2 regions of the Finegoldia sp. P1-F-LS genome follow, and region 1 is predicted to be linked to the other one. Evidence: a T-box and tRNA genes for the amino acid it is inferred to sense, from the RefSeq annotation. Region 1 holds a T-box; the other holds one or more tRNA genes.
What was found. A T-box is a leader RNA that pairs with one kind of tRNA and senses whether it is charged. The one in region 1 lies ahead of pheS (phenylalanine--tRNA ligase subunit alpha), so its partner is inferred to be a tRNA-Phe.
Positions count from the first base shown of each region.

Region 2: it has a tRNA-Phe gene. The T-box ahead of pheS (phenylalanine--tRNA ligase subunit alpha) is inferred to sense a tRNA for this amino acid. The anticodon was not compared.

Region 1 is NZ_JBRFJH010000001.1:362,817-366,238, forward strand. It holds gene pheT (phenylalanine--tRNA ligase subunit beta) at 1-676, opposite strand, end outside; gene pheS (phenylalanine--tRNA ligase subunit alpha) at 685-1,707, opposite strand; T-box leader at 1,745-1,932, opposite strand; gene ACU68Y_RS02015 (TrmH family RNA methyltransferase) at 1,952-2,683, opposite strand; gene ACU68Y_RS02020 (potassium channel family protein) at 2,661-3,338, opposite strand; gene ACU68Y_RS02025 (TrkH family potassium uptake protein) at 3,347-3,422, opposite strand, start outside.
Region 2 is NZ_JBRFJH010000001.1:170,228-173,649, forward strand. It holds gene ACU68Y_RS01080 (hypothetical protein) at 1-257, shown strand, start outside; gene ACU68Y_RS01085 (zinc dependent phospholipase C family protein) at 316-957, shown strand; gene ACU68Y_RS01090 (hypothetical protein) at 978-1,703, shown strand; tRNA gene ACU68Y_RS01095 (tRNA-Phe) at 1,793-1,868, shown strand; tRNA gene ACU68Y_RS01100 (tRNA-Gly) at 1,877-1,951, shown strand; tRNA gene ACU68Y_RS01105 (tRNA-Cys) at 1,955-2,028, shown strand; gene ACU68Y_RS01110 (DUF6873 family GME fold protein) at 2,080-3,210, shown strand; gene hisS (histidine--tRNA ligase) at 3,224-3,422, shown strand, end outside.

The DNA.
Region 1 (3,422 bases):
TAGCCACATAACGTGTGCACTTGTCAGTTTGAATTTCTACTGAATTTACATAATCTTTAATATCGTCTTCAAAGTTTTTAATTTCTATTGAAGGATATTTTATTTTTTTACCGAAAGATGCAGCGTATTCTCTTGCCATTCCCAATACTGACAAGCAATCTGGCCTGTTAGGAGTGATTTCAAATTCAATTATAGGTTCATTAATTTCAAGTGCTTCAGTAATAGTTTCACCAATTTTATTTTCAGATAAAACCGCTATTCCATCTTTGGAGTTTTTATCTACAACAGAAGTTTCAAAACCCATTTCTTCAAAACTTGTCAACATACCAGGGCTCATAATTCCTTTAAGGTCAGCTTCTTTTAAAACAATATTTCCAGGAAGAGTTGCATCTACTTGTGCATAACAAACATACATATCTTCTTTTATATTTTTTGCGCCTGTAACTACTTTTATATCTGAATTTCCTGTATTTAAGGTAACTATAGATAATTTATCTGCATTTGGATGTTTATCAATTTTCTTAATTTTAGCTACGATTAATTTATCATTTAAATATTTACTTTTATCTATAACTGATTCAACGTGACTTCCTGTTTCTGAAAGTCTATCTGTAATAGTTTTTATTGTTTCGTCTACATCGACGTAATATTTAAGCCAATTAATAGGTAATAACATACTTCCTCCTAGAATTGTTTCAAAAATCTCTTATCATTATCGTACAACAATCTTATATTGTCGATTTTGTGTTTTACCATTGTAATCCTGTCTACTCCCATACCAAAAGCAAATCCGGTATAAACTTCAGGATCAATTCCGCAATTTCTTAAAACATTAGGATGTACCATACCACATCCTAAAAGTTCCATACTCCAACCTGTATCATTACAACTTGGGCAACCTTTACCTTTACAATCGAAGCAAGTAACGTCAACCTCCATTGAAGGTTCAGTAAATGGAAAATAATGTGGTCTAAATCTTGTTTCTATTTCTTCACCAAATAAGTTTTTAATGAAAATATTTATTGTATCCATCAAGTTAGCCATAGTAACGCCTTTATCCACAACCAAGCCTTCGATTTGATGGAACATTGGAGAGTGTGTGTCATCCACATCATCAAATCTAAAAGTTCTTCCTGCTGAAACCATTCTAATAGGTGGTTTTTGTGCTTTCATCGTTCTAATTTGTACACTTGATGTGTGTGGTCTAAGTACAGTTTTATCATCCAAGTAAAAAGTATCAGATAGTGATCTTGATGGATGATATTTTGGTGAATTCAATAAATCAAATGTATTTTCAACTGTATCAATTTCAGGACCATCTACAATATCAAAACCCATTGTTTGGAACAGATTTTCCAATTGTATTATCGTTTCATTCAATGGATGTTTGTGAGAAATTTCTCTTACACCTCTGTTTGCAGTTACGTCTAATTCTTCTTCTTTTAATTTAATCTTTTTTTGTTCTTGTTTTAATTGTTCAAATTTATTGGATAACAATTCTTCGATTTCAGATCTAACTTCATTTGCTAGTTGACCCATAACTGGTCTTTCTTCTTTAGAAAGTTTTCCCATATTTCTTAGAACAAGAGTCAAATCTCCTTTTTTCCCAAGAACTTTTACTCTAATATCCTCCAATGATTTTAAATCACTAGCATTGTCTATTAAACCGACAGTTTCTTCTTTAATTTTTAAAATTTCTTCTTTCATTATTTTCTCCTTAAACAATAAAAAAATCTCTCATCCCCTATGGGACGAAAGATTGTATTTCCGCGGTACCACCCAATTTATGATAACATCACTCGTAAGTTTAACGGACTCTATACGACCATAATGGCAACTTCAAAGCGAACCAACAAAATTCAATAAATATGTCACACCAACCCATATCTCTCTGTATATCTAGTTTTGTATTTTCTTCTTCAACATTTTTAATTATTTTATAATATAACTACTAATTTGTCAATTTGGATAAATAAAACATACTCAAACTAGCAGCTATAGAAGCATTTAATGATTCTGTTACATTATCCATAGGAATTATCAAAAACTCATCAGCGTATTTTTTTATTTCATCGCTAATTCCATTTGCTTCATTTCCAATTATTAGAACGTGCTTTTCTTTGTTTTTAATTTCCAAAATACTTCTGGAATTTTTCTCCAAAGATGTCTCGTATATTTTAAACCCATTTGATTTATACTTCTCAAGCACATTTATATTTTCATAAGAAATATTCATTCTAAATAAGCTTCCCATAGCACTTCTAATAGTTTTCGAATTATAAATATCACAACTATTATTAGATAGAACAATTTTATTGTAACCAAAAGCTTCAGCACTTCTGATTATAGTCCCCAGATTTCCTGGATCATTGATATTTTCTAAAAAAAGAATTTGATCTGACTTTACATCTTTTTGCTCAATAAAACTAACCACACAAATTATTCCTTCGGGATTATTCATTTCACTGAGACTGTTGAAAGTTTTTGAATCAAAATAGACACATTCATCAAGAAAATTTTCACCTTCTCTTATTATGACTTGTTTGATATTTATATTTGATTTAATTGCTTCTTGATAAAGCTTGTAGCCTTCTATGACAAATTCATTGTATTTTTGTCTATATTTCTTCTTATAAAGTGATTTTACATGTTTATATATTTTATTTGAAGTAGAGGTTATCATCTTTATCGCCTGTTTCAGTAATCTTATCCAAATCCTCATTTGATCCTATTACTATCAAATAGTCTTCAAACTTAACTGTATAATTTGGTGAAGGGTTAATATTCATTTCCCCATTGTTCTTAACTGCAACAACGTTAATTCCATACTTGCTTCTTATTCCTATATCGATAAAATTCTTTCCAATCCATTCTTTTTTAGGAGTAATCTCCGCAATAGAATAATCATCAGTAAATTCAATATAATCAAAAATTTGATCACTAATCAAACTTTTTGCCAGTCTAACGGCCGAATCATTTTCTGGAATAATTGTCCTGTCTGCACCAACTTTTAGCAAAATATTACCGTGTAACGTATCTTTTGCTTTAGTTATTACCTTTTTAACACCCAGTTTTTTACAAACTACTGTTGACAAAATTGATGCTTCAAAGTTCGAAGAAATAGCAACTATAGCCACATCAAAATTTCCAACACCGACAGAACTCAATGAATTTTCTGTTAAATGTTCAATATACACTGCATGAGTAACTATTCTACTCATTTCATCAACAGTATCTTCATTATTATCTATTAATAAAACTTCGTGGCCTGTATTGGATAGTTCGATAGCACATGCTCTGCCGAATCTACCACAGCCAACAACTACAAATTGTTTCATAATTAAACCTAACCTATTATAATATTTTCGTGAGCTTCTTTATAAGCTTTTTTGTTTTTTGTATTGGATAAAGCATAAAGTATT
Region 2 (3,422 bases), 190 kb from region 1:
CTTTCAATTTAATATCGGATTATGTTATATTGGCAAATTTGCCAGAAAATTTAAAAGATTACAACAAAAATATTTTCAAAAACTTAATTTATAACGTTTTTTGCGAAATGAAAAAATTTGAAATACATTCTCTTAACATAGATTATTCTTTTTTAACTGAAAAATATTCTAGTGAATTTGTTAATCTGATAAATGAAGTTATAGACGAGAAATCATTGAGAATTAGCGATTTTCTTGTGTTTATGTGCAAAAGTTAAGAATTGACTTTTAACTTAAATTACTCTAAAATAATAATATGTCCAATGACGAAAGGTAGTGATTAATATTTTTCCGGAAACTCATAAGAGAATTGTTAGAGAAATAAATCAAGACATTAAGGATTCCTATGGAATCAATTTAAATATAAAAAAGTTAGAATGGGGAGCTGTTAGTCCAGATATTTTACCAAAATATAAGCTAATACGCCATTATAAAGAAGAAAGTATAAATTATATTGTTAAAGAAATTATCACTATAATTTATCTTTTTCAATTTACAGATTTAACAAGATTAAACTCATTGCAAAATAAGATTTTAAGTACAAAACTTGGAGTAATAAGTCATTATCTAAGTGATTATGTGTGCCTTCCACACGCAAAAAGATGGAGATGTAATCAGCATCTAAAAGATCACATGAATTACGAAAGAGTTTTGAATAAGATATCTCAAAATCATGTATTTAACAAAAAAGCAATAAAAACTAGTCGAATAAACATAGATAACGATGAATGCGTGATGTTAAAAACATTGGTTAAAAATTATATTGAAGATATAGTCGATGAATATAGCATGTCAGAAGGTAAAACTAGGGATTTGGACTTTGCGTATGGTTTGAATTATTCTATCTTCTGTTTTATTTTTGAAACCATTGAAATATTCTCTACAGAAAGATACTATCAAAAGTCCTTTGTTTTTTAAATATAATTAGGAGTACAGTTATGTATAAAGCTTACAACATGAACAATTTAAAGAAAAAGCTTGAAAAAAAATTTCTTTTTGAAGACGATTTATTAGCTTTATACTTAATGCTTGATATTGTTCAACAAGAAAACAAAATACAACCGTGTTATGTTAAATATAATGCTATTAATAAGATAAACAACGTTTTAAATAACCATCTTTCCTATAGAAATGATAAAGATAATATTATTAAAGCCGTTTTTGACTTAATCTCAGAAGATATTAATAAAATTGAGTTTACTTATTATCTTCAAGCATACACTGAAGGTTTCAATAATAAATATATAAGCGATGAACTAGAGTTTTATGTATTAAGGCATATTCCGGCATCAACAATAAAAAAATCTGATATTCTTCTTCATAATACTGAAAGTAGAAGTGCTAAATTTTTAAAAAGCAAAATGATTTGCTCTATTAAAAACAAATCAAATGCTTTTAGAGTACAGGATTCAATAATAGATAATTATTGCGAAAATATTTTAAAAGACAAAATATTTAGCATTAATAGCAAAATGGATAAACAATTGGTGATGAAATCTATTAACGACAGTATTGTGATTTCTGAAGAAAAATTTTTGAATATGTGGCAATTAGAAAATTTGTACAAAAAAATTGTTAAAACTTTGAAAAATGTTTTAAATAATTCAATAGAAGATGCATTGTGGTATGGGTTGAATGACAGAGTATTGCAAAGGTATAAGTAATTTGTAAAGTTAGGTTTAAATTGTTGTAAAAAAATTTGACAAAACAAATTTAATAGTTTATACTTATTAAGTAATGTTTGATACATTAAGCCCAGATAGCTCAGTCGGTAGAGCAAAGGACTGAAAATCCTTGTGTCGCTGGTTCGATTCCGGCTCTGGGCACCAAAATGTGTGCGGAAGTGGCTCAGTGGTAGAGCATCGCCTTGCCAAGGCGAGGGTCGCGAGTTCGAGTCTCGTCTTCCGCTCCATATGGCGACATAGCCAAGTGGTAAGGCAGAGGTCTGCAACACCTTCACCCCCAGTTCAAATCTGGGTGTCGCCTCCAAAGGAAAGTTTATTATAGACTTTCCTTTTTTTTATATGCTAAGGAGTTATTATGATTTTTATTGATTTATTGAAAGATGAACACTTCGAAGAGTTATCTGATTTTGTATATAAACTTAGAAACAATATCTTATGTCAAAATAAATTTGATTCAAATATAGCTAAGAATAGATCTACTATACTTAAATCTATGAAAAAACAAATACTAGAAAAAAATCATTTCGTGATTTACGAAGAGGATAAATTGATAGGATATATAGTGCTAGATTTTGAAGATAATGAATTAATTATTAATGAGATTTATTTTGATAAGATTAATAACTCAATACTTTTTAAGGTTTTTAGATTTTTAATGGATTATGCAGTTTCAAATTTATTTGATATAATTAAATTTAAGTTTAAAGGATTTATTTTTGATGAAATTATTAAAGAACATTTGGACAATCAAAATAGATTGGAAATAAGAAATGATATATTTGAAGAATTTCGTAAGAAATTTGCAATAGTTAGTTTTAAATCTAAGGATGGATTAATAAAGTTTTTGCAAGAGAGTAGTTACGATATTATTTACAGTTTTAATAGCAATAAATTGGATAAAAAAGTATGTGACCATGTCGATATGCAAATTAGAAAAATAAACGATAATACATTTGTTTGTTCCCAAGAGTCATATAATCATTACAGGGCATATCTTCCAAATTATATAACATTATACGTAACAGAATTTGATATATCAGATAAATATCCAAAAGATTGCTTGTTGAATAACTTTTCGATTAAGAATCATTTGATATGTAATAAAAAATCTATTGATCCTGTTATCTTGAAACTTCTTAAAGACGAGAAAATAATAATGGTAAATCAGGGATATTCCAAATGTTCAACAATAGTTACTAATAATTTTGTGATTACAAGTGATAAATCTATATTTAATAGTGTTCAGAAGGAACATATTGAGGCTTTTTTGATAGATTCTGGTGAAATAAAACTAGAAGGTTATGATACAGGATTTATTGGTGGAACTTGTGGATATAGTTCTGATTTGGGGCTTGTATTTTATGGTAATCTTGAAAAGTACAAATATAAAGAAAAACTTATTGAAATTTTAAATAAAGAAAAGATAAAATATTATTATCCAAAAGATGATGATTTTATAGATCGTGGATCTATAATCTTTAATTAATAGGAGGTTAATTATGATTCAACCATCTACATTACCTGGAATGATGGAACTTCTTCCTGAAGACCAATTGGTATTTGATACAATTAAAAGAAAAATAGAAGATGTTTTTATTAAAAATGCATTTTTCTCTATTGATACACCAGCTATAGAAAAACTTGACGTTTTACTATCTAAAGGTGGAGGAGAAACTAGTAAGCAAGTTTTCAGAATTG